One region of the Nocardioides salarius genome, then DNA from elsewhere that is predicted to be linked to it. Evidence: predicted binding sites of a transcription regulator. Region 1 holds the regulator's gene; each other region holds the start of a gene.
What was found. The regulator LexA, encoded in region 1, represses DNA repair genes until DNA is damaged. The targets are predictions, from matches to a motif close to TCGAACANNTGTTCGA.
Positions count from the first base shown of each region.

Region 2: a site for LexA is predicted at 4,548-4,563, ahead of JOE61_RS07185 (HNH endonuclease signature motif containing protein). Genes of this name have one in related genera too.
Region 3: a site for LexA is predicted at 3,813-3,828, ahead of JOE61_RS19215 (HNH endonuclease signature motif containing protein). Genes of this name have one in related genera too.

Region 1 is NZ_JAFBBZ010000001.1:1,349,969-1,360,195, forward strand. It holds gene JOE61_RS06555 (vitamin B12-dependent ribonucleotide reductase) at 1-1,773, opposite strand, end outside; gene nrdR (transcriptional regulator NrdR) at 1,977-2,456, opposite strand; gene JOE61_RS06565 (hypothetical protein) at 2,833-3,192, shown strand; gene JOE61_RS06570 (VOC family protein) at 3,288-3,698, shown strand; gene JOE61_RS06575 (methyltransferase domain-containing protein) at 3,700-4,524, opposite strand; gene JOE61_RS06580 (LysM peptidoglycan-binding domain-containing protein) at 4,693-5,019, opposite strand; gene lexA (transcriptional repressor LexA) at 5,343-6,077, shown strand; gene JOE61_RS06590 (alkaline phosphatase D family protein) at 6,184-7,881, shown strand; gene JOE61_RS06595 (alkaline phosphatase family protein) at 7,881-9,194, shown strand; gene JOE61_RS06600 (DUF305 domain-containing protein) at 9,279-9,902, opposite strand; gene JOE61_RS06605 (hypothetical protein) at 9,993-10,227, opposite strand, start outside.
Region 2 is NZ_JAFBBZ010000001.1:1,476,312-1,486,538, reverse strand. It holds gene JOE61_RS07205 (Nramp family divalent metal transporter) at 53-1,333, shown strand; gene JOE61_RS07200 (response regulator transcription factor) at 1,348-2,058, shown strand; gene JOE61_RS07195 (sensor histidine kinase) at 2,096-3,505, shown strand; gene JOE61_RS07190 (TAXI family TRAP transporter solute-binding subunit) at 3,502-4,467, shown strand; gene JOE61_RS07185 (HNH endonuclease signature motif containing protein) at 4,627-5,898, shown strand; gene JOE61_RS07180 (nitroreductase family deazaflavin-dependent oxidoreductase) at 6,081-6,500, opposite strand; gene JOE61_RS07175 (hypothetical protein) at 6,516-6,728, opposite strand; gene JOE61_RS07170 (helix-turn-helix domain-containing protein) at 6,918-7,322, shown strand; gene JOE61_RS07165 (hypothetical protein) at 7,407-8,153, shown strand; gene JOE61_RS07160 (hypothetical protein) at 8,493-9,752, shown strand; gene JOE61_RS07155 (TIGR03617 family F420-dependent LLM class oxidoreductase) at 9,777-10,227, opposite strand, start outside.
Region 3 is NZ_JAFBBZ010000001.1:4,005,374-4,015,600, forward strand. It holds gene JOE61_RS19205 (glycosyltransferase) at 1-702, shown strand, start outside; gene JOE61_RS19210 (oligosaccharide flippase family protein) at 695-2,149, shown strand; gene JOE61_RS19215 (HNH endonuclease signature motif containing protein) at 2,478-3,749, opposite strand; gene JOE61_RS19220 (DUF4328 domain-containing protein) at 3,904-4,524, shown strand; gene JOE61_RS22320 (GNAT family N-acetyltransferase) at 4,525-5,523, opposite strand; gene JOE61_RS19230 (deoxyguanosinetriphosphate triphosphohydrolase) at 5,567-6,847, shown strand; gene JOE61_RS19235 (2-hydroxyacid dehydrogenase) at 6,857-7,792, shown strand; gene dnaG (DNA primase) at 7,823-9,745, shown strand; gene JOE61_RS19245 (hypothetical protein) at 9,742-10,227, shown strand, end outside.

The DNA.
Region 1 (10,227 bases):
CGCCCGCGGGATCGTCTGGTTGACGATCTGCATCGAACCGCCACCGACGAGCTTCTTGAACTTCACCAGCGAGAAGTCCGGCTCGATGCCGGTGGTGTCGCAGTCCATCATGAAGCCGATGGTGCCGGTCGGCGCGAGCACCGAGGCCTGGGCGTTGCGGAAGCCGTTGGTCTCGCCGAGCTTCTGCACGTCGGCCCACGCGGCGGTGGCCAGCTTGTGCACCTGCGAGTCGGCGATGTGCAGGGTGCGCACGGTGTCGTTGGCGGCCTGGTGCTTGCGCATCACGCGCTTGTGGGCGTCGGCGTTGCGGGCGTAGCCGGTGTAGGGGCCCACCACGCCGGCCAGCTGGGCCGAGCGCTTGTAGGAGACGCCGGTCATCAGCGAGGTGATGGTCGCAGCCATCGATCGGCCGCCGTCGGAGTCGTAGCCCAGGCCCATCGCCATCAGCAGCGCGCCGAGGTTGGCGTAGCCGATGCCGAGCTGGCGGTAGTCGCGGGTGGTCTGGCCGATCGGCTCGGTCGGGAAGTCGGCGAAGCAGATGGAGATGTCCATCGCGGTGATGATCACCTCGACGGCCTTCGCGAACAGCTCGGCGTCGAAGGTGTCGTCGTCCTTGAGGAACTTCAGCAGGTTCAGCGACGCCAGGTTGCACGAGGAGTTGTCGAGGCTCATGTACTCCGAGCACGGGTTCGACGCGGTGATGCGCCCCGTCTCGGGGTTGGTGTGCCAGTCGTTGATCGTGTCGTCGTACTGCAGACCCGGGTCGGCGCACTCCCACGCGGCGGTGGAGATCTTGCGGAACAGGTCGCGGGCGTCGACGGTCTCGATGACCTCGCCGGTGCCGCGCGAGCGCAGACCGAACTCGGTGCCCTCCTCGACCGCACGCATGAACTCGTCGGAGACGCGCACCGAGTTGTTGGCGTTCTGGTACTGCACCGAGGTGATGTCCTCGCCGCCCAGGTCCATGTCGAAGCCGGCGTCGCGCAGCGCGCGGATCTTGTGCTCCTCGCGCGCCTTGGTGGCGACGAACTCCTCGATGTCGGGGTGGTCGACGTCGAGCACGACCATCTTGGCCGCACGACGCGTCGCGCCACCCGACTTGATGGTGCCGGCCGAGGCGTCGGCGCCGCGCATGAAGGAGACCGGGCCCGAGGCGGTGCCGCCCGAGGAGAGCAGCTCCTTCGACGAGCGGATGCGCGAGAGGTTCAGGCCGGCGCCGGAGCCGCCCTTGAAGATGAACCCCTCCTCCTTGTACCAGTTGAGGATCGAGTCCATGGAGTCGTCGACCGAGAGGATGAAGCAGGCCGAGACCTGCTGCGGCGAGGGCGTGCCGACGTTGAACCAGACCGGGGAGTTGAAGGAGAAGTACTGGTTGACCAGCAGCCAGGTCAGCTCGTGCTCGAAGACCTCGGCGTCGGCCTTGGTCGCGAAGTAGCCGTGGTCGACACCGCCCTTGACGTACTGGGAGACCACGCGGTCGATGAGCTGCTTGAGGCTGCGCTCGCGGGCGTCGGTGCCGACCGCGCCGCGGAAGTACTTGGTGGTGACGATGGTCGAGGCGTTGACCGACCAGGTGGCGGGGAACTCCACGCCGCGCTGCTCGAAGACGGTGGCGCCGGTCTTCCAGTTGGTCTGGACGACGTCGCGGCTCTCCCAGGTCAGCTCGTCGTAGGGGTGCACCCCCTCGGTGCTGAAGACGCGCTCCATCGTCAGGCCCTTGCCCTGGCCTTTGGTCGCTGCGTCGGCGCCTGCGCCGCTCACCGTCTCGGTCATGCCGTGCTCCTCTGTGTCCCGGTCTAAGGGGTGCTCGTCTGTGGCTGTGCTGCGGGTTGCTGCTGGTCTGCTGTGGGTCTGCTGCTGGGTCGTGCTGGCGGTGTCCATGGTCGCTGCGACCACCGACATCGACTGATGCGGTGCGGGAAGAGGTGGTGCGCCCGGCAGGCAGCTTCCCCACTACCTGCCGGGCGGTCTGTGTGTCAGCCCGTGGGCTGGGGCTCGGTGTCGAGCGTGAGCCGCTCGGCACGGAGCATGGCGATCTCGTCCTCGAAGTCCGCCGCGGAGGCGAACTGGCGGTAGACGCTGGCGAAGCGCAGGTAGGCGACCTCGTCGAGCTCGCGCAGCGGCCCGAGGATGGCCAGGCCGACCTCGTGGGCCGCCACCTCGGCGGCGCCGGCCCCGCGCAGGGTGTCCTCGACGACCTGGCCCAGGCAGGCCAGCTGGTCCTCGGTGACCGGTCGGCCCTTGCACGCCTTGCGCACGCCGGCCACGGCCTTCTCGCGCACGAAGGGCTCGCTGGCCCCCGAGCGCTTCACGACGATCAGCTGCATCTGCTCGACGGTGGTGAACCGCTTCGAGCACGACGAGCAGGTACGCCGGCGGCGGATCGAGCCGCCGTCCTCGGAGACCCGCGAGTCGAGGACCCGGGTGTCGGTGGCACGGCAGTAGGGGCAGTGCATCGGGTCCTCCTCTCGGGCGCGCTGGACAACCCCCGTCGGGGGCCGGTTGGGTGTGGATATCGAGGCCGTTCCTGTGGAGAACAACCGCTCATCTGTGCAGCATCCCGCATCCGACTGTGAACTAGATGTGGATAACTACATCGGTGTAACTACTAGATGTAGTGGAACCGTACGCCCGCGACCACGAGCCGCGCAAGCCGTCCGGCGATTTCGGTGTGACCCGGATCCGTGCATCCACAAAGCCGCAGGTCAGCGCGGTGCCGACGCTGCGACCCGGTGGTCCGGACCGGCCCGCGACGCGCCCGACGCCGCCACGACGAGACCCGCGAGCCGCTCGCGGCGGCTGGGTCGCGTCCGACACAATGAGGATGTGGACGTGGAGGTGGGAGAGCAACCGGAGCAGGCCCCCACCGGCACCCCCGGCAAGCGTGCCGGATCCCGGCGCGCGGAGCGGGCGCCCCGCACCTTCCAGCCGCGACTCCTCGGCCTGGCGCTCGCCGTCACCGCGGCCGTGATCGCCTGGGGCTACCTCGTCTACGCCGCCATCGACTTCGGCACCCAGGCCCGGGGTGGCGAGTCCGCGGCGTGGTTCTTCCTGGCCCTGGCCTCGGTGGGCGCCGTGGCCTGCCTCTTCGTCGGCCTGATGCTCATCGCCAGGCTGACCCGGGCACTGGGCCTGACCCGCGACCCGGCCACTCCCCCGCCGCGCCCCGGCGGGCGGCGCGCCGCCCGCTGACCCGCCTGCCGCCGACCGGCCCGCAAACCGGTGGCGTCGCACCACGGCGGCCTGCCAGGCTCGGACCTCCGGCCGGACGAGGAGAGGACCCACCCATGCAGGTCACGCAGATCGGCACCGTCCTCGCCAGCCCCGACCCCAGCGCGGCCGGCTCCTGGCTCAGCGAGCAACTCGGCTTCGACGTCGCCGTCGACCTCGGCTGGTACGTCAGCACGCGCCACCCCGACCAGGCACTGAGCGTGGACTTCGTGCAGCACGACCACGACACCTGGGTCGAGCCCGCCCCGGGCGTGCGCGGCACCATGCTCGCGCTCGTCGTGCCCGACGTCGGCGCCGAGCACGACAGGCTGGTCGCGGCCGGGGTCCCGCTGCTCAAGCAGCTCGTGACCGAGCCCTGGGGACAGCGCCGGATGCAGGTCGCCGGACCCGACGGCCTGGTCGTCGAGCTGATCCAGCCCGTCGAGCCGGACCCGGACTGGATGGCCGCTCAGGGTCTGTCCAGCTGACTCACCGCTCGTCGACGCCCGGTCGTGCCGGGCGCTGCGCGACGACCTGCCACAGCGCGCCGAGCCGGAGGAACGGCTCCTGGTCGCACAGCGCGAGCTCGAGGCGCTCCAGCGCCGCGAAGTAGTCAGGGTCGGCCTTGAGGGTGTCGTCGGCGAGGTAGTCGTTGGCGACGCGAGCGGCGTACCGGCCGACCACCTCGAGCCCGGCGTCCACCAGGAGGCCCTCGACCTCCTCGGGAGGCACCGCCCGGGCGGTGGTGGCGAAGGTGGCCGACTCCATGTCGTCGCGCTCGAGCTGCTCGAGCGCCGCCTCCGGGCCCTCGCGCACCAGGCGGCCGAGCACCCGGGCTGCGGGGTTGGGCGCCATCACCGAGACCCGTCCGCCGGGGCGCAGCGCCCCCGCCAGACGTCGTACGTCGGCAGCGCCGGTCTCGGCGGGGCGGTAGTGCACCACGAAGTGGCACAGCACCAGGTCGAAGCCGCCGCCGACCGCGCCCAGGTCGTCGATCGACCCCTCGACGGTCACCAGCCGCTCCCCCACCCCGGCCGACTCCGCGCGCGAGCGGGCCTCGGTGAGCCAGGAGGCGGCGGGGTCCAGGACCGTCACGTGGTGACCGGCCAAGGCCAGCGCGACCGCGTCGCGGCCGTCGCCTCCGCCCACGTCGAGCACCCGCAGCCCGCCGCCGGGCCCGCCCAGCGCCTCGGCCTGGCGGCGCAGCGTCTCGCGCACCACGCTGAACCGCAGCCGGCCCCACGGCGCCTCGCACCAGGCCTGCCACTGCGCCAGTCGTTCCTCGAACACGTCGTCGTCGCGAGCCGCACCCATGCCCCCACCCTGACCGAGGCGCACCCGGACATGGCGCGAGGGGCGGGCCCACTGCGGGCCCGCCCCTCGTCTTTCCCCTGGTTTCGCCGGCCGGGGTCGAGGCGACCGGCGAAAATCGTGGGCGGCCAGGTGGCCGCCGTGCCCGGACCTCACGCCCGGGCGTCCGGCTCAGCCGGCCGGGACGACCAGCCGCTGACCGGTGACCACCAGGCCACCGTCGAGGGAGTTGAGCCGCTGGATGCGCTCGATGACCTCACGCACGTCGCCGGCCTCGGCACGCTCGGCGGCGATCGCCCACAGCGTGTCGCCCGTGCCGACGGTGATCATCTCGGTCGCCGGGGTGGGACCGGACTCGCTGGTGGCCACCGAGCCGCCGGCCAGGACGACGCCCACCAGGGCGACGAGCAGCAGGCCGAGCGCCAGCACCACGAGCCGGCCGCGGCGGGTCAGCCGGACGGTGGTGGACAGGGCGGGAGTGAGGGTCATCGTGCTCATCTGGACCTCCTGGGGAAGGGGGTGGTCGGGTGGTCGATCGCTGCGAGGTGATGTCTACCGACGACCACCGACAGTCCCGCTCGAGCCGGCCATCAGGCGCCGGATCGACCAGGTGTTCGATCGAACACATGAGCGAGACTAGATCAGGTGTTCGATGCACGCAAGGGGTCCGGTGAACAATTGTTCGAGACGGTGGTGACGCCCGGCGCCTCGCGACACGCAGTCGAACAGATGTTTGAAGTCGGGCGCGCGCGGCGATACCGTGGCCCCACGACCATCCGAGCGGACTCCCCGGCTCGGGCCTCGCGCACGAAAGGCACACGATGGCGACCAAGGACGGCGGCCCCCGCAAGCGGGGCGTCGCAGAGCTGCCCGACGGGCCCCCTGACGCGACCGGTCTGACCCCGCGCCAGGTCAAGGTGCTGGCCTGCATCAAGGAGGCCATCGAGACCCGCGGCTACCCGCCGAGCATGCGCGAGATCGGCCAGGCCGTCGGCCTGACCAGCACCTCCAGCGTCTCCCACCAGCTCAAGGTGCTCGAGGAGAAAGGCTTCCTCAAGCGCGACCCCCACCGCCCCCGCGCCCTCGAGGTCTTCCTGCCCGAGCTGATGGCCCGGCGCAAGGCGATCTCCTCGGCCGACGAGAGCTCGGTCGACGAGACCGACATCGGCAACACGATGCCGCAGGCCTCCTACGTGCCGGTCGTGGGCCGGATCGCCGCCGGTGGCCCGATCCTGGCCGAGGAGCGCGTCGAGGCCGTCTTCCCGCTGCCGCAGCAGCTCGTCGGCGACGGCCAGCTGTTCCTGCTCGAGGTCTCCGGCGACTCGATGATCGACGCCGCGATCTGCGACGGCGACTACGTGGTGATCCGCCAGGAGCAGACCGCCAGCAACGGCCAGATGGTCGCCGCCCTGATCGGCGAGGAGGCCACCGTCAAGACCTTCCAGCGCAAGGACGGCAAGGTCTGGCTGCTGCCCCACAACGACGCCTACGAGCCCATCGACGGCACCCACGCCTCCATCCTGGGCGTCGTCACCGCCGTGCTGCGCAGCGTCTGAGCCCCACCACCGACCCTCACCGACCCGCCGTCGAACCGACGGTGAACAGTCGGTGTCGACACCCCCGTCCGCGTCACGCGGGCGGGGTTTCGTCGTTGGATGAGGCGTGACCCCACCCCAGAGCCCGACCTCGACCTCGCTCGCCCGGCGTACCGTGCTGGCCGCCGGAGGCGCCGGCAGCGCCGCGATCGCCGTCGGCAGCGGCGTCCTGCCGGCCGCCCAGGCGGCCCGGGCCCGCCACGACGTCTTCGCCCACGGGGTCGCCTCGGGCGACCCGCTGCCGCGCGCGGTGCTCATCTGGACCCGGGTCACCCCCACCCGCGCCGCCACCCCGGGCTCCGGCAAGGGCCCGCGGCTGGGGGTGCGCTGGGAGGTCGCCACCGACCGCCGCTTCCGCGACGTGGTGCGCCGCGGCCGCTTCGTCACCAGCGCGGCGCGCGACCACACCGTCAAGCTCGACGTGCGCGGCCTGCGGCCCGCGACGACCTACTACTACCGCTTCATCGCCCGCGGCCAGCGCAGCCCCGTCGGCACCACCCGCACCGCCCCGGCCAATCGCGCCACGCCCGACAACCTGCGCTTCGGCGTGGTCTCCTGCGCCAACCTGCAGGCCGGCTGGTTCAGCGCCTACCGGCTGCTCGCCGAGCGCGACGACCTGCACGCGGTGCTGCACCTGGGCGACTACCTCTACGAGTACGCCCCCGGCCAGTACGGCATGGGCCAGTCCAACGTCGACGTCCGCGCCCACGACCCGGCCCGCGAGATGGTCTCGCTGTCCGACTACCGCCGCCGGCACGCGCAGTACAAGACCGACCCCGACCTGCAGGCGCTGCACGCGAGGTACGCCTGGATCGTGACCTGGGACGACCACGAGGTCACCAACGACCAGTGGCGCAAGAACGCCGAGAACCACGACGACAGCGAGGGCGACTACCTCAAGCGGCGCGCCCGCGCCCACCGCGCGTACGACGAGTGGATGCCGGTGCGCATGGACGGCACCGCCTCGCTGGGCGACGGCGCCCGGCTCTACCGGCGGCTGCGCTTCGGCGACCTGGCCGAGATCAGCATGCTCGACCTGCGCACCTACCGCTCCCAGCAGGTCGCCACCCCGGTCGTCGACGCCGAGGTCAACGACCCGTTGCGCACCATCACCGGCAACCGGCAGATGGAGTGGCTCAAGGACTCCCTGACCCGGGGCAACCACGCCCCGCAGTGGAAGGTGATCGGCAACCCGGTGATGATCGCGCCCGTCACCTTCGCCGACCTGCCCAACGAGCTCATCGACCCCGTCAACAACGTCACCGGGCTGCTGCCGCAGGACGGCGCGCCGTACAACGTCGACCAGTGGGACGGCTACACCGCCGACCGGCGCGAGGTCTTCGCCCACATCCGCGACCACCAGGTCAAGGACGTGGTCTTCGTGACCGGCGACATCCACTCCGGCTGGGCCTGCGACCTGCCGCTGGACACCTCGGCCTACCCGGTGCTCGGCGACTCGGTCGGCGTCGAGCTCGTCTGCTCCTCGGTGACCTCCAACAACCTCAAGGACATCACCGGCCAGCCCGCGCTGACCCCGGTGGTGGAGGCCGCGATCCAGGCCAACAACCGCCACATCAAGTACCTGAACTTCGACGACCACGGCTTCTCGGTGCTCGACATCACCGCCGAGCGCACCCAGATGGACTGGTTCGTGATCGGCGCGCGCGACGACAAGCAGACCACCGCGACGCACGACGCGTCGTTCGAGACCCTCGCCGGCACCGGCACGGTGCGGCGTGTGGCGACCCCGGTCGGAGACCGCTGATGTGTGAGCCCAGCACGCCCCGCCGCACCGACGGCCAGGCGCCCTTCGACCGTGGGCTCGGCGAGATCCGCGCCGGGCGGCGTACGGTCCTGACGGCCGCGGCCTCGGGCCTGGCGTTCTCGACGCTCGCCGGCCTCGACCCGGCCGTGGCCGCCGGCCCCGCGACCCGCAAGCGCGCCTACGTGCTCGTCGTCGACGGCTGCCGGCCCGAGGAGATCGACAGCGGCCTGACGCCCCACCTGCTGGCACTGCGCGAGGGCGGCGTGCACCACCCGCGGGCCACCTCGATGCCGGTGATGGAGACCATCCCCAACCACACGATGATGATGACAGGGGTGCGGCCCGACCGCAGCGGCGTGCCGGCCAACGCCGTCTACGACCGCGAGCTGGGCGACGTCCGCACCCTCGACCAGCCCTCCGACCTGCGCTTCCCCACCGTCATCGAACGCCTCAACCGGCGCGGGCTGCGCACCGGCACGGTGCTGAGCAAGGAGTACCTCTACGGCATCTTCGGCGAGCGGGCCACGCACCGCTGGGAGCCGTTCCCGATCGTGCCGATCTCGGGGCACGCCCCCGACGAGTTCACGATGCGCGCGACGCTCGACATGGTCGAGACGTTCGACCCGCACCTGGTCTTCGTCAACCTGGGCGACGTCGACCGGCTCGGGCACACCGACCTCACCGGGCCCACCACCCTCGAGGTCGCGCGCCGGCTCGCGCTGGTCAACACCGACCGGCTCGTGGGCGACTTCGTGGCCGAGCTGAAGAGCTCGGGGCGCTGGGAGCACTCGATCGTCATCGTGCTGGCCGACCACTCGATGGACTGGTCCTACCCCGACCGCATCGTCTCGCTGCAGGGGCCGCTCTCCGAGGACCCGTTCCTCGCCGGGCGCTTCGCGATCGCCGACAACGGCGGCGCCGACCTCGTCTACTGGACCGGCCCGCGCGCCCAGCGCGACAAGGCCGTACGCCGCATCCGCCGCATCGCCGCCGACGTGCCCGGCGTGCTGAAGGCCTGGGACCGCCGCGCCGACTGGCTGCGCCTGGGCCCCGAGTCGGGCGACGTGGTGGTCTTCTGCCAAGCCGGCTGGCGCTTCAGCGACCCCGACGTCTTCTCCAACCCCATCCCCGGCAACCACGGCCACCCCGCGACCCGCGCCATCCCGTTCTTCATCGGCGGCGGGCACCGCTCGGTCACCCCCGGCAAGGTCTCCCCGCGCCACGCCCGCACCACCGACGTCGCTCCCACCGTCGGGGCGTTCTTCGGGCTGAAGCCGCCGCGGGGCGGGTACGACGGGCGCTCTCGGCTGTAGGCCGGCGGAGCGGGGCGAGCCGCGGGACGTCATACATCCCGCGGCTCGCTGACGTCCCGCCCGTATGACGTTCCGGGGGGCCGGTCAGCCGAGGAGGTCGCGCATCGTCTCGATCTCGACGCCCTGGCTCTCCTCGATCTCGGCGGCGAGCTCGACGGCCGGCCGGTAGCGGCCGTCCTCCTGCTCGGTGCGGGCCATCTCGACCGCGCCCTCGTGGTGCTCGATCATCATCTCGAGCCACATCGTCTGGAAGTCACCGGCGCCGGCGGCCTGCAGGGCGTCCATGTCGGCGCCCGACATCATGCCGGGCATGGCGTCGTCCATGCCCTCCATGGTCTCGGACATGTCACCGGAACCGTGGCCGGCGTTGGCGTGGTCGAGCATGGTCGGCGGGACCTCCTCGTCCCAGTCGCCCAGCCAGTCGCTGAAGGTCTCGATCTCGGGCACCTGGGCGTCGCGGATGCCCTCGGCCAGCTGCGCGACCTCGGGGTCGAGGTCGCGCCCGCGGGTCAGGTCGACCATGGCCACCGCCTGGGCGTGGTGCTGGACCATGTCGCGCGCGAAGGCGACGTCGGCGTCGTTGTGCTCGGTGGCCGAGAGCTCGGTCGTGGTGGTGCCGGCCTCCTCGCCGCCGCAGCCGACCAGGGAGGTCGCGAGGGCGGTGACGAGCAGGCTCGCGCCCAGGGCGCGGGTGAAGCGGTGGGACATGGGTGTCTCCTGGTGTCAGGTGGTCCGGGAATCGTGCGGGGCGGCGGTGCCGCGCGGAGCCGACGTACGTCGGGCGCGGCGCAGCGCTGCTCAGCACCTGACGACGGAGAACTCCCACACCGCTGGTGGACCCGTGCCTCCCGGCCGGGCGCGGGAGGTGACCCTCAGGGCCAGTGCGGACCGCAGCTCGGCCCACACCGGCGGTGCTCGGTGCCGCAGGCCGGCCAGGGCCAGGAGCATGCCGGCGGCGGCGGCCAGCATGGCGGCGCACAGCACCACCATCTCCGCGGCGCCGTGCGGGAGGCCGTGCCCCTCGTCCGCCGCG
Region 2 (10,227 bases), 130 kb from region 1:
GTCACGGTGTCGGCGGTCACATGCTCGGGTCTCCAGACCCCAGGAGGCACCCATGAGCACCACCCCCCACGCCGGCGCCGACGCCGGCACCGCCACCGGCACCCCGCCGCGCTGGCGGCTGATCGGCCCCGGCCTGGTGGTCGCGGCCACCGGGGTGGGCGCCGCCGACCTGGTCGCCACGATGATCGCGGGCAGCAAGTACGGCTACGCGCTGCTGTGGGCCGTGGTCGTCGGCTGCGTGATGAAGGTGGTGCTCGTCGAGGGCGCCGGGCGCTTCTCGCTGTCGACCGGGCGCACCATCTTCGAGGGGTGGAGCAGCCTGGGGCGCTGGACCCACATCTACTTCGGGCCCTACATCGTGGTCTGGGGCTTCGTCTACGGCGCCGCCGCGATGGCCGGCACCGGCCTTGCCCTGCACGCGCTCTTCCCGGTGCTCGGCGTCACCGCCTGGGGCATCGTCTCCGGGCTGATCGGCCTGGCGCTGGTGTGGTCGGGGCGCTACGCGATCTTCGAGAAGACGCTGAGCCTGCTGGTGCTGCTGATGTTCGTCTGCATGGTCGCTGCCGCCGTCGTCACCCTGCCCAACCTGCCCGACATGGCCGCCGGGCTCGCCCCGCGCATCCCCGACGGCGCCCTGATCAACGTGCTCAGCGTCGCCGGCGGCGTCGGCGGTACCATCACCCTGGCCGCCTACGGCTACTGGCTGCGCGAGAAGGGCTGGTCGACCCCCGCCTTCATGCGCGTGATGCGCCTCGACAACGGCGTCGCCTACCTGGTCACCGGCATCTTCGTGATCGCCACCCTCGTGGTGGGCGCCGAGCTGCTCTACTCCGCCGGCATCGCCGTCGACACCGGCGACAAGGGCCTGCTCGACCTCTCCGAGGTGCTGCGCGACCGGTACGGCGCCGCCACCGGCACCATCTTCCTCGTCGGCTTCTGGGCCGCGGCGATGAGCTCGCTGGTCGGCGTGTGGAACGGCGTCAGCCTGATGTTCGCCGACTTCGCCGGCCACGTGCGCGGCCTGCCCACCGACCACGCCGACCGCCAGGGCGGCGGGCGCTGGTACCGCGCCTACGTGCTGTGGCTGACCCTGCCGCCGATGCTGATGCTCTTCCTCGGCAAGCCCGTCTACCTGATCCTCGCCTACGGCGTGCTCGGCGCGCTGTTCATGCCGTTCCTCGCGATCACCCTGATCTGGCTGCTCAACACCGACCGCACACCTAAGGAGTGGCGCAACAAGCCCTTCGCCAACGTGGTGATGGTGCTGTGCGCGCTGACCTTCCTGGCCCTGGCCGTCGACCAGGTCCGCTCCGCGGTCGCCGGCGTCCTCTGAGCCTGACGCCGAGCGTGACGTACGCCGCCGCGGTGCCGGCGGCGGCGTACGATCCCGGGGTGCAGCTGCTGCTCGTCGAGGACGACGCCGGGGTCGCCGCGGCCCTCGTGGAGACGCTCGAGGGCGCCGGGTGGGGCGTGACCCACTGCCGGCGCGGCGACGACGGGCTGCACCAGGTGGCCGGCGCCGACCTCGTGGTGCTCGACCTGGGGCTGCCCGACATGGACGGCCTCGACTTCCTGCGCACCCTGCGCCGCGCCTCGACCGTGCCGGTGCTGGTGCTCACCGCCCGCGACGGTGACGGCGCCACCGTCCTCGGGCTGCGCGCGGGCGCCGACGACTACCTGGTCAAGCCCGTCGGGCAGGCCGTGCTGGTGGCCCGGGTGCACGCCCTGCTGCGCCGCAGCCGCGTCGAGGACACCGCCCGCGAGGGCGCCGCCACGCTGGCCTGGGGCGGGCTGGCCCTCGACCTCGGCGCGCGCCGCGCCACCCGCGACGGCGCCGAGGTCGCGCTGACCGCCACCGAGCTCGACGTGCTCGAGGCGCTGGCCGCCCAGCCCGGCGAGGCGGTGAGCCGCGAGGCCGTGCAGCTGCACGTGTGGGGCACCCCCGCGCTGGGCCGCTCGCGCTCGCTCGACTTCTTCGTGGCCTCGCTGCGCAGCAAGCTGGGCCCCGACCTGCCGCTGCACACGGTCCGGGGCTTCGGCTACCGGCTCGGCGGCTGAGCCGGCCGGAACAGGGCGGGACAGGGCGGGGGAGCAAGTGGAGAGACGGGTCCGGCTCGTGGTGGGGCTGCTGCTGGTCGGCGCGCTCCTGGCGTTGTCGGTACCGCTCGCACTGGCCCTGGGCGACCGGCGTACGGCGGCGCTCGCGGTCGAGCGCGACCGCCAGCTGAGCGTGCTCGCCGAGCTGGCCGCCCGCGAGGGCGACGTGGCCGCGGCGGTCGCGCGCTACCACGAGGTCTACGACGAGGACGTGCTCGTCACCGACGCCACCGGACGCGTGCTGGCCGGGGCGGGCGCGCTCGACACCGGGGAGGCGGAGGTCGCCGAGGCGGTGCGGGTCGGCCTGGTCGGCCAACCCACGCCGGCGCTCGAGCGGGTGCTGCCCTGGACCCGCGACCAGCCGCTGCGCAGCGCGGTCGCCTTCGAGGACGGCGACGTCGCCGCCCTGGCGCTGCTGCGCGTCGACACCAGGGCGGCCGCCGGCGACGTGGCGCGCGGCTGGGGGTGGGTGCTGCTCGTCGGAGTGGCGCTGCTGCTCGCCGCCCTCGCGCTGGCCCGCTGGCTCTCGCGGTGGGCGGTGCGCCCGGTGCACTCCCTCGAGAGCGCCGCCCACGACCTCGCCCAGGGCGGTCGCGGCGGTGGCGCGGTGCTGGCCAGCGGGCCGCCCGAGCTGCGCGGGCTGGTCGACGAGTTCAACCGGATGGTCGAGGTGGTGCAGCGCTCGCTCGACGACCAGCGGCGCCTGGTCGCCGACGCCTCCCACCAGCTGCGCAACCCGCTCGCGGCCGTACGGCTGCGCGCCGACTCGTTGGGCGCGCACCTGCACGACTCCGGTGCCCGCACGCACGCCGGGCTGACCAGCGAGCTCGAGCGCCTCGAGCGGCTGCTCGACCAGCTGCTGCGCCTGGCCCGGGCGCAGGAGAGCGGCACCTCCGGGGTCGCCGGTGCGCGGGCGCCGCAGACCCTCGCGCCGCTGGCGCAGGTGCTGGCCGAGCGGGTCGAGGCGTGGGCGCCGGCCGCGGCCGCCGCCGAGCAGTCGGTGGTCGTGGTCGAGCCGGTGCCCGACCTCGAGGTGGCCCGCGACGACCTCGAGCAGGTGCTCGACGTGGTGCTCGACAACGCGGTGCGGCACGCCGGAGCGGGGGCGGGGGTGTGCCTGCGTGCCGACGCCCCTGCTGCTGTCGCTGGTGGTGCCGCTGGTGGTGTCGCTGGGCGGCAGGTGGTGGTCGAGGTCGACGACGACGGGCCCGGGCTGGGCGAGGGGGAGTGGTCGCGCGCCGCCGAACGGTTCTGGCGCGGCTCCGACGACCCGCACGGCTCGGGGCTGGGGCTCTCCATCGCCCGCGAGCTGCTGCGCGGCGCCGGGGGCGACCTGTCGGTGGGGCCCGGCCCGCGCGGCGGGGTGCTGGTGCGGGTCAGCCTGCCCGTGGCCGGGGACGGCCCGTGAACCCGGTGGGGCGCCGCGCGCTGCTGGCCGGTCTCGGCGCCGGGGCCGTCGGGCTGGCGCTGCCCGGCTGCGCTGCCGACGTACGACGGCTGCGGCTGGCGGCCGGTGACGACGGCGGGATCTACGCCGCCTTCGGCGCGCTGCTCGCGCCCCGGCTCGAGGCGCGGGTCGACGGGCTGGCCGTCGAGGTCGCGGTGACCGCCGGGTCGGTGGACAACCTGCGCCGGCTCGCCGACGGCGACGCCGAGATCGGGCTGGCGCTCGCCGACAGCGTCGGGGCCGGCTCGGGCGACCCGGCCGAGGGCGTGGTGGCGCTGGCGCGCACCTACGAGAACTACCTGCAGCTGCTGGTGCCGGCCGACTCGCCGGTGCGCGACGTCGCCGGGCTGCGCGGGCGGTCGGTGGTGCTCGGCGCCGCCGGGTCGGGCGCGGCCGTGTCGGGCGGGGTGCTGCTCGAGGCCGCGGGGCTGCAGACGGGGGGTCGTGGAGGGGGTGGTCGCGGGGCGGGCGTGGTCGACGTGCGCAACGCCGGGCTCGCCGCGTCGCTGGCCTCCCTCGACGACGGCAGCGTCGACGCCGTGCTCTGGTCGGGCGGCATCCCCACCCCCGCCATCGCCGGCCTCGACGCCACCCGCCCGCTGCGGATGCTCGACCTCGGCGCCTGGGCCGAGCCGATGGCCGAGGTCTCCGGCTACCCCTACCGCGCCCGCCGCGCCCCCGACGTCGCGTACGCCGGCACCGTCACCAGCACCATCGGCGTCCCCAACCTCCTGCTGGCCCGCGCCAACCTCGCCGACGACCTCGCCGGCGCCGTGGTCGAGACGCTGGCGCGCGACGCCGCCGCGCTGGTGCCCGACTCGGCGCGAGGGGTCCAGTACCTCGCCCCGCCCTCCATGATCCAGACCGGCTCCGTGCCGCTGCACCCCGGTGCGGTCGCGGCGTACCGGCGGCTGCACGGTTGACGGCCGAGCAGTCAGTTTCGCACCATCGACCAGTCGCTCTTGCACCATCGACCAGTCGCCTGTGCACCGAAGAGATCGTCTCGAAAAAAGTTTCGATCTGCCTGTGGAAAACGGCTTCTGACCTGGTGCTTTGTCGGTGGGTCCTGAGATACTTTGCTCATGGCCACCACCGCGGCGCACCCCATCAACGGGGCGCTCGCGCGCATGCACTCGCTGCTCGACCAGCTCGCCGAGACGTCGCTGTGGTCGATGAGCCAGAGCGCGACGGCCGAGGCGCTGGTCGACTTCTCACAGCTCGAGGCGAGGGTGACCGAGCTGAAGTCGCGGACCCTCGCCCACGCCGAAACGGTGGCGGTCGCGGAGACGAACGCCTCACCGTCGGTGGCGGTGTGGCACTCCAACGCCACCCGGTCAACGAAGCGGGAGTCGTTCCGCCAGGTCCGCCTGGCCGAGGGGTTGGATCGCTACGACCTGGTGCGGGAAGCGCTCGGCCGTGGCGACGTCATCGCGGAGCAGGCGTCGGTGATCTGCACAGCCCTCGACGAGCTGCCCGACGACCTCGACGCCGGCGTGCTGGAACAGGCCACCAAGGCACTGGTCGCGTACGCGGAGGTCCACGACGCCAAGGCACTGCGTGTCCTGGGGCGACGCATCCTCGAGGTGGTCGCACCCGAGGTCGCGGAGGCGTGGGAGGCCGAGCAGCTGGCGAAGGAAGAGCACGAGGCGGAGAAGTCCGCGGTGTTCCGGATGCGCGAGGACGGCCACGGCCGGATCAAGGGATCGTTCACGGTGCCGCTGCTGGCCGGCCAGATGTTGGAGCGGGCGCTGCTCGCGTTCGCCGCACCCAAGCACCAGATCGCGAACCGCGCCGCTGCAGATGAAGGCGAGCACGATGAGCAGGCACCGGTGCCGGTACGCCGCCCCACGGCGCAGCGGTTGGGCGCGGCGTTCGTGGAGCTCGTCGAGCGCCTCGACCCCCACGACTTGCCGAAGGCCGGTGGGGTGAACGCCACGGTTGTGGTGACGATGACCCTCGACTCCCTCAAGGACGGCCTGGTGGCCGCCACCCTCGACACCGGTGACCGGATCAGCGCCGCCACCGCACGCCGACTGGCGTGCGAGGCCGGTGTCGTGCCGGTGGTGCTGGGTGGGAAGAGCCAGCCGCTCGATGTGGGCCGCGCGAAGAGGTACTTCACCCCGGGCCAGCGGATCGCGATGGGTATCCGTGACGGTGGCTGCACCGCCCGCGGCTGCGACGCACCGCCGGCGATGTGCCATGCCCACCACGACGACCCCTGGTCGTGCCACGGCCACACCGACCTCGACCGCGGACGACTCCTCTGCCCCTACCACCACCGCCGCATCCATGATCCGGCGTACGAGACCGATGTCGGTGCTGACAACCAGGTCAGCTTCCACCGACGAACCTAGGAGCACTCCGCTCCCGGCACCGTTGGTTGAGCAGCGAGGGCCGAAGGCTCGAGCGACGCCGAAACCCGGTGAGTCCATGGCGTACGGCGAGCGCGGCCCTTACGGGGTCTCGGCGTCGCTCGTCGCTGGCGCTCCTCACTGCTCGACCAACGGCGGGTCGCTGGCGCCCTTGTCGGCGGGGGTCAGCGGGGCTCGAGCACGACCACGGGGATCTCGCGGTCGGTGCTGGCCTGGTAGTCGTCGTAGTCGGGCCAGGCCTCGACCATGGTGCGCCACATCTCCGGCTTCTCGTCGGGGGTCGCGACGCGGGCGCGGACGGGGATGCGGCGGTCCTTGACCTGCACCTCGACCTCGGGGTCGTCGGAGAGGTTGAGGAACCACGCCGGGGGCGAGTCGGCGCCGCCCTTCGAGGCGATCACGAGGTAGGCGTCGCCCCAGGGGCGGAAGATCAGCGCGTTGGTGCGCGGCTCACCGGAGCGGCGTCCGGTCGTGAAGAGGATCAGGACCGTGGTGCCGTTGCGCCAGTGGTAGCCGTCCTCGCCGTTGGTCTCCAGGTAGCGCGCCACGTGCGGGGCGCCGTGCAGGTCGATCGCTGACGTCATCTCCCCATGGTGCGCTCAGGGGGAGTCGTCGCGCCAGAGTGCGACGCTGCACGCCATGCCCGCCACCCACAGCAGCACCACGGGCACGTCGCCGCTGTGCATCCCGTGGCTCTCGCTGACGGTGAAGAGCACGCGTCCGGTCCACGGCCCGTGGCCCGCGACCAGCAGCAGCGCGAGGACCGACACGATGAGGTAGATCGCGATGGCGATCAGGCGTCGGCGCTGCACCGGGAGAGAGTAGACGCGGCGTGCGTGCTCGCCCGACCGATCTACCCGTTCTGGGCGATGCCGAGGGTGCCTGCTAGCGGTGCTAGCGCGGCGAATCGCTTTGTTTCATTGGGGTTACCACCCGGTAGTGACTCGTCACACAGCCGCTAGCACTTGCAAGCGCTAGCAGGAGCAAGCACTATGGGGGACATGGCAAAGGGAAAGGTCTCGAACGCAGTCGGGACGCTGGGTGACTACCTCAAGGAGCAGCGCACCAGTGCGCAGCTCTCCTTGCGGCAGCTCGCCGAGCAGGCCGGCGTGTCGAACCCCTACCTGAGCCAGATCGAGCGCGGGCTGCGCAAGCCGTCCGCCGAGGTGCTGCAGCAGCTCGCCCGAGCGCTGCGGATCTCCGCCGAGCAGCTCTACATCCGCGCCGGCATCGTCAGCCCCGACGACGGCGTCGGCGGGTCGGTGGAGCTCGCCGTGCTCGGTGACACGCACCTGACCGAGCGGCAGAAGCAGTCGCTGCTCGACGTCTACCAGTCCTTCCTCGCGATGAACGAGGCGCAGGCCGGGGTCGCCGCCCCGGACGAGCCCGGCATCGACGAGGACTGAACGCCCACCCGACGTACGCCGCTCGTCTGAGCGGCGCGTACCAGAACGCCCGGCATCCACCGGGAACCAACCGAAGGAGCCGACATGGCCAAGACCAAGTTCGACATCAAGTCCGAGGCGACCAAGGGCCTGTACGCCGGTGCCGGCGTCGCCGACCTCGTCGTCGAGACCGTGCGGGAGTACGTCACCGACGTGCAGACCCGGATCACCGGCGTGCAGAAGGACGTGCAGACCCGCGTCGCCGACGTGCAGAAGTCCGTCACCGACATCGACCTCAAGCCCGAGGCCCTGCGCAAGCAGGCCGTGACCACGGTCAACGCCCGCGTCGACGCCCTCACCGAGGACGCCAAGGCCCGCCGCAGCGCCATCGAGGCCCGCGTCGCCGAGCTGCAGAACGAGGCCCTGGCTCTGCCGGGCAAGGTCCAGGGCACCGCGACCGCGACCTACACCGACCTCGCCAAGCGCGGCGAGACCCTGGTGACCCGCATCCGTCGCCAGGAGTCGACCAAGGCGGCCACGACCTCGGCCAAGACCACCTCGGCCAAGGCGAAGACCACCAAGACCCAGGGCACCAAGGCGGCGAACACCACCGCCAAGAAGGCCTCGACGCAGACCAAGACGGCTGCCAAGAAGTCGACCACCGCGACCAAGACCGCCGCGAAGAAGACCACCACGGCGGCCAAGACCGGCACCAAGTCGACCACCGCGACCGCCAAGAAGGCTTCCGCCCCGGCGCAGTCCTCGGCCAAGGCCACCGGCACCGCCGCCGCCAAGACCGCCGAGAACGCCGCCAAGGCCACCACCGAGGCCGCCAAGAAGGTCGGCGACTGATCGTCTCCGGCTCCCCGCGCTGACTTCGGTCACGCGTCACGCAGCGCGGCGCAGAGGCACCAGGACCCCCGCACCCACCAGGGTGCGGGGGTCCTGCGCATGTCGGACCGGGGCCCCGGCACTTGCCCGGGCCGGGGCCCCGGCACCCCGTCCACCCCGAGTCGGGTGGAGAGCGACCACCCGGGCGTGGTGAATCCCTCGGGGCTTTACCCAGTGCACCCCGCCCCCCGGCCGACCCGGCTCACCCGCCCGACGACACCCCTGGGGGTGGATGGCCCGTCCGGGGGGTCTTGGTCCGAACAGCCCCCACGAGCCGGCCCGGCTCTTTACCTTGCCCTGGTGACCACCGCCCCCGGCGTACGCCGCCTGCTCGCCGCCCTGTCCGCCCTGCTGCTGGGCCTGCTGGCGGCCGCCGGCCCCGGTGCGGCTCGCACGGTGCTCGACGGCCGCGTCGACCCGAGCATCCCCTGGGCGATCACCGAGCTCACCTGGGACATGCACGACACCGACCTGCGGACGCGGTGGTCGGCCCAGGAGAGCCCGGCCGGCGACTGGGCGGACTCCTACGACGTCGCCGTGATCGTCGGTGGCACGGCGCGACCCGTCGAGACCCTCAGAGTCCCGTACTGGTCCGGCCGCTTCGGCGACGTGCCCAGCGGGACCTCGATCACCTGGTCGGTGCGAGCCAGCGGTGGCGGTGTCGACGGTGAGTGGGCCAGCTTCACGACCCGCACCGGAGGTCACGCGCCGGGCGACGTGCTCGACCTGCAGGTCGAGTCCGATCCGGAGGCCGACGCGCTCGAGGTGAGCTGGACGGCGCCCGCCGAGCAGGTCGCCGACTACTGGGTGACGCTCGACGACGGTGCTCACGGTTCCGCCCGCACCTTCAACACGAGCAGCGCGCGGGTGCGGGTGCCGATGACGCAGGGCCGCACCCCCGTCGAGCTGCGGGTGCGCGCCGGCAACGCGTACGGCTGGTCCTACGGGTCGAGCCTGAGCACGTTCTACGAGGACGTGCCCGCGGCGCCCTCGGAGGTCAACGCTCGACCGCGCGCGGGCGGCTTCGCGCTGAAGTGGCAGATGGTGAGGTGGGCGGACCACGCGGACCGGTGGGAGGTGCTGGTCGACGGGCAGGTCGTGCCGAGCGAGGCCCGCCACGGCGGGGTGGGACGCAACATGCTCGCCGACATCGAGGGGCTGGCGACCGGCCAGGAGTACGAGGTCGGGGTGCGGGCGGTCAACGAGCACGGACCCGGGATCGTCTCGTCGGTCGTGGCGCGCACCTACGCCCTGCCCGACCAGGTCGCCGCCCCGCGCGTGAAGCCCGGGGTGAAGGGTGGCGGGCTGAGCGTGCGCGTCTCGTGGACACCGCCGCTCGACTGGGGCGGGGGAGAGGAGTGCTGCTACCGCATCACCGGGCACGGCCCGGCCGACCGTGCGGGCGTGCCGGCGCTGGTCGAGCGCTGGAGCGACGCCCCGGCCACCCGTTTCGACTTCCCCGTCGGGCGGGCCGGGAAGTGGCGATTCCAGGTCGAGGCCAAGACCGGCGCCGGGTTCAGCCCGATCAGCGATCCCAGCCGCAGGGTGCGGGCCCGCTGAGCCCGGGCCCGGCTCGGCTGGCGCTCAGTCGCGCAGCGCGGCGACGAGCTCGCCCAGCCGCGCCGGCGCGACGTCGTACCCCGGGAAGTAGCAGCAGACCCGCTCGGCCAGGTCGCCGAAGCGGCGCCTGAGCTCGGCGGCGCACTCGCTCGGCGTGCCACGCACGGCCAGGGTCTCGATGTGGCGGGTGGTCACCAGCGCCATCATCTCCGCCACCGCGCCGGTCTTGGAGAGCGCGTTGAGCTCGGGCTGCAGGTCGCCCCAGCCCTCCACATCGAGCACCGAGCGGTACGCCGGCGTGGAGCCGTAGAAGGCCAGCAGCCCGCCCACGCCCCGGTCGGCCGCGGCCTGCTCCTCCGGTGTCGAGCCCATCGCCACGATCGCCTGCGGGTAGAGCCGGAAGTCCGCGCGTGGGCGCCCGGGCTCGCGGGCAGCCAGTCCCTCCTCGAGCGCCGGCAGGGTCCGCTCGCGCACG
Region 3 (10,227 bases), 2.7 Mb from region 1:
TGGCTCACCGGTCTGCGCGCCGCCTTCGCCGAGCCCGACCCCGTCGACCTGGTCGTCGGGGTCTACGACGTCGACGGCGGCGACCCGGTGCGCGACGCCGCCCGCGTCGCGCTCTTCCCCTCGATCGAGGAGGCCCGGCGCCCCGGCGCCCTGACCCGGCTGGCCGGTCGGGTGAGCGGGCGCAGCTTCTCGGCGCGCCGCCTCGACGGACGCTCCATGGCCTGCGCGGTGCCGGCCTGGGAGGCCGCCGGCGGCTTCGACGCGCGGCTGCGCAGCTCGGAGGACGCCGTCTTCGGCGACGCCGTGCTGGCCACCGGTGCCCGCAGCGCGCTGGCCCTCGACGCCCGGGTCACCTGGGCGCAGACCGGCGACCTGGCCGACATGGCGCGGATGTACGCCAAGTACGGCGAGTGGGGTGGCCGCGCCGGCTCCTGGCAGCTGGTGAGCCGCGACCTGGTGCGCGCCTCGGCGTACGCCGTGGGGCCGCTGCTGCTCGCGACCGGCGGGGCTCGCACCCGCGCCGCAGTGCTCGCCGGGGCCGCCGGCTACCTCGCGCTGCCGGCGCTGCGCGCCCGCGACGTCGACGTCGTGCCCGGCACCTGGGTGCGGGTGCCGGTGGTGGTCGCCCTCAAGGACGTCGCCAAGGCCGCCGGCTGCCTGCGGGGGCTGCTGGGGCGCGCGACCGGGGACGCCGGTGGCTGAGCAGGTCATCAGCGACACCACCCAGCGGGCTGCCCGCAACGCCGTGGTGCGCGCGGTCGCCGAGGTGCTCGGCAAGGTCGCCACCCTGGCGTGGACCGTCGCCGCCGCCCGGATGCTGCCGGCCGACGACTTCGGCGCGGTCTTCTACGCGCTCACGATCATGCTGGTGCTGACCTCGCTGGCCGCGTGGGGCTTCGACAGCGGGCTGACCCGTCGCGGCAGCGCCGTGCCCGAGTCGCTGCCGCGGCTCTTCCGCGCCACCCAGGTGTGGAAGTCGGCGCTGTCGGTGCCGCTCCTGGTGGCCGCGGGGCTGCTGCTGGCCGGGGTGCCGGCCGTCGGGTCGTGGACGGTGCTGGCGCTGATGCTGGCCGCCGGGCTCCCCGAGCTGTGGAGCCAGACGATCCGCACGGCCGCGGCCTGCCGGCAGGTCTCCGCCGGGGTGTCGACGGCCCTGGTGGTGCAGCGGGTGGCCACCGCCGCCGCGGTGCTGGCGGCGCTCGGTGCCGGCACGGGGTCCGAGGGGGTCGCAGCCGGGTTCCTGGCCGGCACCGTCGTGGGGTGGCTGGCCCACGTGCTCGCCGCCCGCCGTCTCGACGTGCGCCAGCCGCTGCGCGAGCTCGAGCGCGCCGACCTGGCCGCCGCGGTGCGCGAGACGGTCCTGGTGGGTGTCAGCGGGCTGGTGCTGATGCTGCTCTTCCGCGTCGACGTGCTGATCCTGGGCCACCTCGAGGGAGCCGGGTCGGTGGCCGTCTACACGGTGGCCTACCGGCTGCTCGAGACCGTGCTCTTCGTGACCTACGCGATCAACGCGGCCGTGCTGCCGGTGCTCAGCGCCACCCGCAGCCGCGAGACGCGCCTGCTGGGCTGCGAGCGCGCGATCGCCGTCGGCGGCTTCGTCTACCTGCCCTTCGTCGCCGTCTCGCTCACCGAGGGCCGCGACGTCATCGACCTGCTCTTCGGGGCGACGTACGCCGCCTCCGCCGCGCCGGTGCTGGCCTGGCTCGCACCCGCCGCGATGCTGCTGGCGCTGGCCAGCTTCAGCGACTCGCTGCTGCACGTGCTGGGCCGCCACCGTGCGCTGCTGGCCTCCTCCAGCGCGGCGCTGGGCGTCAACGTGGCGCTCAACCTGATCCTGATCCCGGTCCTCGGAGCGACCGGCGCAGCCCTGGCCACGACTCTGTCCTACCTGGTGCAGGCGGTGGTGGTGCTGGGCTTCCTGCAGCGGGTGGGGGAGCGGCCGCGGGTGCTGAGCCCGCTGCTGAGCTCGGGCGCCGCGTCGGTGGTGCTGGTCGCGCTGCTGGTGCTGCTGCACCTGCCGGTGCTGGTCGAGCTGGTCGCCGGTGCGGTGGTCTACCTCGGCGCCTGGCTGCTCCTGGTGCGCCGCTTCGCCCCCGAGCAGCAGCAGGTGCTCGTCGGCCTCGTACGCCGCCGCGGCGTCGCCGCCTGAATCGCGCCGTTGGTCGAGCAGGTAGGAGCGCCAACGGCGGCGAGGACCGCCGTTGGTCGAGCAGCGAGGAGCGCCAGCGACGAGCGACGCCGAGACCCCGTGAGGTGCCCACTCGCCGTACGCCGTGGGCTCGCCGGGTTTCGAGCAACCCAGCGGCCAACCCCGGGCCGCGCCATGGCGCGGGGAAGTCGACACATCGGTCACTCCAGGCCAACGGCGTCTCAGGAGTGTCGTACTTCCGTATCAGACGGTTGCTGCGCAACCTCCTCAACCAACGGGCGCGCGGCAGCGCCGGTGATCGAGCAGCGGGGCCGGGAGCGGAGTGCTCCTAGGTTCGTCGGTGGAAGGTGACCTGGTTGTCAGCCCCGACGTCGGCCTCGTACTCCGGGTCATGGATGCGGCGGTGGTGGAACGGACACAGGAGTCGTCCGCGGTCGAGGTCGGTGTGGCCGTGGCACGACCACGGGTCGTCGTGGTGGGCATGGCACATCGCCGGCGGGGCGTCACAGCCCTTCGTGGTGCAGCCGCCGTCACGGATACCCATCGCGACCCGCTGGGCCGGGGTGAAGTACCGCTTCGCACGGCCCACATCGAGCGGCTGGCTCTTCCCACCCAGCACCACCGGCACGACACCGGCCTCACAGGCCAGCCGCCTCGCGGTGGCGGCGCTGATCCGGTCACCGGTGTCGAGGGTGGCGGCCACCAGGCCGTCCTTGAGCGAGTCGAGGGTCATCGTCACCACAACCGTGGCGTTCACCCCACCGGCCTTCGGCAAGTCGTGGGGGTCGAGGCGCTCGACGAGCTCCACGAACGCCGCACCCAACCGCTGCGCCGTCGGGCGGCGTACCGGCACCGGTGCCTGCTCATCGTGCTCGCCTTCATCTGCAGCGGCGCGGTTCGCGATCTGGTGCTTGGGTGCGGCGAACGCGAGCAGCGCCCGCTCCAACATCTGGCCGGCCAGCAGCGGCACCGTGAACGATCCCTTGATCCGGCCGTGGCCGTCCTCGCGCATCCGGAACACCGCCGACTTCTCCGCCTCGCGCTCCTCGCGGTCGAGCTGTTCGGCCTCCCACGCCTCCGCCACCTCCGGTGCGACCACCTCGAGGATCCGACGGCCCAGCACCCGCAGCGCCTTCGCGTCGTGGACCTCCGCGAACGCGACCAGCGCCTTCGTCGCCTGCTCCAAGACCGACGGGTCGAGGTCGTCGGGCAGCTCATCGAGCGCCGTGCAGATCACCGACGCCTGCTCCGCGACCACCTCGCCACGACCGAGCGCTTCCCGCACCACGTCGTAGCGGACGAGCCCCTCAGCCAGGCGGACCTGGCGGAACGACTCCCGCTTCGTCGACCGTGTCGCGTTGGAGTGCCACACCGCCACCGACGGCGACGCGTTCGTCTCCGCCACCGCCACCGTCTCGGCGTGGGCGAGGGTCCGCGACTTCAGCTCGACCACCCTCGCCTCGAGCTGCGAGAAGTCGACCAACGCCTCCGCCGTCGCTGCCTGGCTCATCGACCAGGTCGACACCTCGGCGAGCTCGTCAAGCAGCGAGTGCATGCGCGCGAGCGCCCCGTTGATGGGGTGCGCCGCGGTGGTGGCCATGAGTGAAGTATCTCAGGGCCCACCGACAAAGCACCAGGTCAGGAGCCGTTTTCCACAGGCAGATCGAAACTTTTTTCGAGACGATTTGCACGGTGCGAAACTGACTGCTCGATGGTGCGAAAGTGACCGCTCGGCGACCATCCTCTCCCAGGCGGTGGTGGCCCTCCTCGGGCTGGCCCTGCTGGGCAACCTCCTCAACGGCGCTTTCTCGTTCTGGGCCTGGCGGACCTTCAGTGGGTGGGTCGACGAGCCCGCCGCCGTCGACCTGGGGCAGGCCACGGCGTACGACGCGGGCACCGCGGTCGCCGCACTGGTGCTGACCCTCGTCCACCTCACCGTGCTGGTGCTGATGATCACCTGGCTGTTCCAGGCCCACCGCAGCGATCGGATGGACCCGTCGCGGCTCGAGCACAGGTCCGGCTGGGCGATCGGCGGGTGGTTCGTGCCGTTCCTCAACCTGGTGCGGCCCTACCAGGTGGTCGAGGACGTGCGGGTGGCGAGCCAGAGCACCCTCGGTCGCCAGTCCGACGTCGTCCTGGCGTGGTGGCTCAGCGTGGTCGGCGCCTCGATCGCCGGACGCGTCACCGCTGCCCTGGTCAGCGGGGCCGGCGCCTCGGACTCCGAGACCATCTCCGCCATCGCCTCGGCCAACCTGTCCGACGTGGTGGGGTCGGTCCTGTGGGTCGCCGCCGCGGTCCTCGGCATCCTGGTGGTCAGGAGCACCACCCGGCTGGTGGAGCAGTCGCCGCACGTCCCGGCCTCTGCAGCTGCCTGATCAGCCCTCGCCCGCGCGGCGCCGCGCGGCCACCGCGACGGCGGCGCGGCCGCGCAGCCCGCGGGGCAGCGCGAAGGTGCCGACGGGGGCGTCGGCGTCGGCGAAGCGGTACTTGTAGTCCTCGTCGCCGCGCAGGAACCGGAACTCCCGGGCGCCCTGCTCGAGCGCGTCGCGCACCGCGTGCACCAGCAGCACGAACCCGACGGAATCGCGGTCCATGCCGGGGTCACGGCCGAACTGGTAGCAGTAGACGTCGGGGCCGAAGGCGAAGGTGAGCAGCGAGGAGACGCAGCGGCCGTCGACGTCCATCGACCACAGCCGCAGCCACCCGCGCTCCAGCGCCAGCGCGGCGAAGGCGCGGGTGAAGCGGTGCTGGCGGGGGTCGAGCAGGGGGCTGTCGCCCTCCCACCGGGCCGCGTGCAGCGCGAACAGCGCGTCGAGGTCGGCCTCGAGGGTCTCGGCGGTGGCCAGGCGCACCACCACGTCGTGGCCGCGCTCGAGGGTGCGGGGCTTGCGGTTGACCTGGCCGCGGAAGTTCTTGCTCTTCGAGGCCAGCCACGACTCCCACGTCTGGTCCGCCGCGAAGCGCAGCACCGGGCTGACCTCGGTGCTGATGACGCGCGCCCCCAGGGGCTCCCACCAGGGCTGTGCGACCGGGCAGTCCTGCAGCAGCACCACGTCGGCCGGCAGGTCCCCGCGCTCCAGCGCGGCGCGCAGCAGGGGAGCGGCACGCGGAAGGTCCTCGGGGGCGCAAACCGGCCCGAGCAGGTCGGCGGGGCCGTGGCCGATCCAGCGCACCTGGCGCAGCCCCCGCCCGCGCACGTGCAGCGGGAGCACCACCCGGGGAGCGGCGGGGTCGTCGACCAGCACGTGCGGGGTCGCGCCGTCGGCGTACTCGGCCCACCAGGTGCTGGCCCAGGCGTGGGTGGCGAAGAGGTTGCGCGCCGCCAGTGCGAGGGCGTCCCAGGTCGCGGGTTCCGGTCCTCCGAGGGGCAGCACGGCGTGAGTCTAGGGGGGAGGCACCGCATAGGGTGGCGGCGCCATGGACGCCCTGGACCTGTACGACGAGCACGCGCGCGAGCGCCTGGTGCCCGAGCCCCCCAAGCGGGTCGACGCACCCGAGCGCACGCCCTTCGAGCGTGACCGCGCCCGCGTGGTGCACGCCGCCGCCTCCCGGCGGCTGGCGGCCAAGACCCAGGTGGTCGGCCCGCAGAGCGACGACTTCGTGCGCAACCGGCTGACCCACAGCCTCGAGGTGGCCCAGGTGGCCCGCGACCTGTCGCGGGCGCTGGGCAGCCTGCCCGACATCGCCGAGACCGCCGCGCTGGCCCACGACCTGGGCCACCCGCCGTTCGGGCACAACGGCGAGCGGGTGCTGGCCGAGCTCAGCGGGGCCTGTGGCGGGTTCGAGGGCAACGCCCAGACGCTGCGGCTGCTGACCCGGCTCGAGGCCAAGACCATCGACGCCGAGGGCCGCTCGGTCGGGCTGAACCTGACCCGGGCCACTCTCGACGCCTGCACGAAGTACCCGTGGGCCCGGGGTGCCGCCGAGGCCCCCAGCGGCGTCCACGCCGACGGCTCACCGCGCGAGGTGCACAAGTTCGGCGTCTACGAGGACGACCTGCCGGTCTTCGACTGGATGCGCGCGCCGGTGCCGGGCTCCGGCGCACGCCGCTGCCTCGAGGCGCAGGTGATGGACCTCGCCGACGACGTCGCCTACTCGGTGCACGACGTCGAGGACGGCACCGTGGCGGGCCGCGTCGACCTGACCGACCTCGACACCGCCGCGGTCTGGGCCACGGTGCGCTCCTGGTACGAGCCGGGCGCCGACGACGACGTGCTCGACGAGGTGCTCGCCGGGCTCCGCTCGGTCGGCTCGTGGCCCACCACGGCGTACGACGCCTCCCGGCGCAGCCTGGCCGCGCTCAAGAACCTCACCAGCGACCTGATCGGCCGCTTCTGCGGCGAGGTGCAGGCCGCGACCTTCGCCGCCGCCGACGGCCCCTTCGTCCGCTACCGCGCCGACCTCGTGGTGCCCGAGCGCACCCGCCTGGAGATCGCGGTGCTCAAGGGGGTCGCGGCCCACTACGTGATGCAGGCCGAGGACCGGATCGCGGTGATGGTGCGCCAGCGCGCGCTCGTCGCCGAGCTGGTCGCGCTGCTGCTCGACCGGGGCCCCGATGCCCTCGACCGGCCCTTCGCCGACGACTGGCGCGAGGCGGGCGACGACGCCGGCCGGCTGCGCGTGGTCGTCGACCAGGTCGCCTCGCTCACCGACGCCAGCGCCGTGGCGCGCTGGGAGCTGCTGCGCGCCCGCGGCTAGCCTCGCGCCATGAGCGAACAGCGTGACCGGCTCGTCTGGCTGCCCTTCGACCCCGCCGAGCTCGGCGAGGTGCCGAGCGGGCTGCGCTACGAGGTCGTCGACCCGCGCGAGCACGTGCCCGACTCGGTCGGCGACGTCGCGTTCTACGCGACGCCCTACGCCATGGGCCCGCAGGTGGGCGACGTGCTGGAGCGGATGAGCGGCCTCGAGGTGGTCCAGACGCTCAGCGCCGGCGTCGACAACGTGCGCAGCCGGGTGCCCGAGGGCGTCACCCTGTGCAACGGCCGCGGCATCCACGACACCTCGACCGCCGAGCTGACCCTGACGCTCGTCCTCGCCGCGTTGCGTGACGTGCCCGGCATGGTGCGCGACCAGGACCAGCGCCGGTGGCACACCCGGTGGCGGCCCTCGCTGGCCGACAAGCAGGTGCTCCTGGTCGGGTACGGCGCGATCGGCCAGGCGATCGAGGACCGGCTGCTGCCCAACGAGTGCGAGGTCGTGAAGGTCGCCCGCACCGCCCGCGAGACCGACCGGGGCCACGTGCACGGCTTCGACGAGCTCGCCGACCTGGTGCCCAGCGCCGACGTCGTGGTGCTGATCGTGCCGCTCACCGACGAGACCCGCGGCCTGGTCGACGCCGACCTGCTGGCCCGGATGAAGGACGGCGCGCTGGTCGTCAACATGGCCCGCGGCCCGGTCGTGGTCACCGCCGACCTGCTGGCCGAGCTGCACGCCGGGCGCCTCCTGGCGGCCGTGGACGTCGTCGACACCGAGCCGCTGCCCGCCGACGACCAGCTGTGGGACGCCCCCGGTCTGCTGGTCTCCCCGCACGTCGGCGGAGCCACCTCGGCGATGTGGCCGCGGGCCCACCGGCTGGTGCGCGAGCAGCTCGAGAGGTACGCCGCGGGGGAGCCCCTCCACAACCAGATGACGGGCGAGTACTGAGCGCGCCCGCCCGCCCGTAGGATCGCCGACGTGGTGGGCAGGATTCGCGAGCAGAGCATCGCCGAGGTGCGCGAGAAGGCCCGTATCGACGAGGTCGTCTCGCAGTACGTGACCCTGCGCAACGCCGGTGGCGGGTCGATGAAGGGGCTGTGCCCCTTCCACGACGAGAAGTCCGCGTCCTTCCACGTCACTCCCTCCCGCGGCTTCTTCCACTGCTTCGGCTGCCAGGAGGGCGGCGACGTCATCAGCTTTGTGATGAAGATCGACGGGCTCTCCTTCGGCGAGGCCGTCGAGCGGCTGGCCGACAAGTCCGGCGTGGCGCTGATGCGCGATGAGGGCGACGGCACCTACGAGAAGCCCAAGGGCCCGCAGCGCGGCCGGCTGATCGAGGCGAACAAGGAGGCACAGGCCTGGTACGCCGACCAGCTCGGCACGCCCGACGCCCTCGTGGCCCGCCAGTTCCTCGACGAGCGCGGCTTCGACCAGGCCGCAGCGCAGACCTTCGGCGTCGGATTCGCCCCCCGCGACGGGGAGGCGCTCTTCAAGCACCTGCGCCAGAAGGGATTCAGCGTCGACGAGCTGACCACCGGCGGGCTGGTCGCGGTCGGCCGCTCGCCGTACGACCGGTTCCGCGGCCGGCTGCTGTGGCCGATCCGCGACGCCTCCGGCGACACCATCGGCTTCGGCGCCCGGCGGATCTTCGACGACGACCGCATCGACGCGAAGTACCTCAACACCTCCGAGACCCCGATCTACAAGAAGAGCCAGGTGCTCTACGGCATCGACCTGGCCCGCCGCGAGATCGGTCGCTCCAGCCAGGCCGTGATCGTCGAGGGCTACACCGACGTGATGGCCTGCCACCTCGCCGGGGTCGGCACCGCGGTCGCCACCTGCGGCACCGCCTTCGGCGACGACCACGCCAAGGTGCTGCGCCGCTTCCTCAACGACCACGAGGAGTTCCGCGGCGAGGTGATCTTCACCTTCGACGGTGACGCCGCCGGGCAGAAGGCCGCGCTGCGCGCCTTCGGCGGCGACCAGAACTTCGTCTCCCAGACCTACGTGGCCGTCGAGCCCGGCGGGATGGACCCCTGCGACCTGCGCATCCAGCAGGGCGACGCCGCGGTGCGCGAGCTGGTCGCGCGGCGGGTGCCGCTCTACCGCTTCGTGCTCTCCAACGTGGTCTCCCGCTTCGACCTCGACCGGGCCGACGGCCGGGTCGACGCGCTGCGCGAGGGTGCCAGGCTGGTCACGAGCGTGCGCGACAAGTCGAAGGTCGACGCCTTCGCCCGCGAGCTGGCGCAGATGGTCGGCACCGACCCCGACGAGGCTCGCTCCGAGGTACGCCGGGCGGCCGCGCGCGGGCCGCAGAAGTCGGGCCGGCCCGACCGCCGCGACTCCGCGAGCACGAGCTCAGGAGGCCCAGGAGGCCCAGGTGGCACGGGGGAGGCGCCGGCTCCGGTGCGCCAGGCGCTGCCCGACCTGCGCGACCCGCGCTTCGAGCTCGAGCGCGAGACCCTCAAGCTGGTCGTGCAGCACCCGATGGCCATCGGGCGCAGCACCGCCGACATCGGCCCCGACGACTTCACCCACCCCACCTACCGGGGCGTGTGGGCGGTCGTGGCCGCGGCGGGCGGCCCGGCCGCCGGCGCCGGCGACCCCGGTTGGGCCGGGCGGCTGCGCGATGCCACCACCGACCCCGACGTGCTGGCCGCGATCTCGATGCTGGCCGTCGAGCCGCTGCTGACCGACAAGGAGCCCGACGCGGCGTACGTCGGCCACCACGTGCTGCGCCTCCTCGAGCTGACCGCCGCGCGACGGATCACCGAGGTGAAGTCGCGGCTGCAGCGCACCAACCCGGTCGAGGACCCCGAGTCCTACAACCGGATGTTCGGCGAGCTGGCGGCGCTCGAGCAGCACCGCCGGGCGCTGCGCGACCGGGTGGTGGGCACATGAGGTTCTCGTTGCCCGGCTCCGGCCGGCCCGACCTCGACGTCGCGCGCGGCGAGCGGCTGCTGGCCTGGGCCGAGACCGACGACGCCGTGGCCGGAGGCACCCGCGACGCCCTCTACCTGTCCCTGCACGGCGGCCCGGTGCGCCGGCTGCCGTGGGAGCAGGTCGAGGCGGCCGACTGGGACGCCGAGACCGGGACCCTGCGCGTCAGCGAGCTCGGCTCCTGGGGCGAGGAGCGTGTCGAGCACCGGGTCGAGCTGCAGGGCGCCACCCGGCTGCTCGAGCTGGTCCGCGAACGGGTGACGGCCAGCGTGGTCTACCAGCACCAGGTGCGCGTGGCGCCCCGGCGGCACCTGCGCGTGGTGGCGCGTCGGGCTCCCTCGGGGCGCGAGGAGCTGCGCTGGTTCTTCGAGTACGACGAGGGCGTGGACCCCGCCGACCCGGCCGTCCGCGAGGTTGCCCAGGAGGCGCTCACGGCCGCTCGG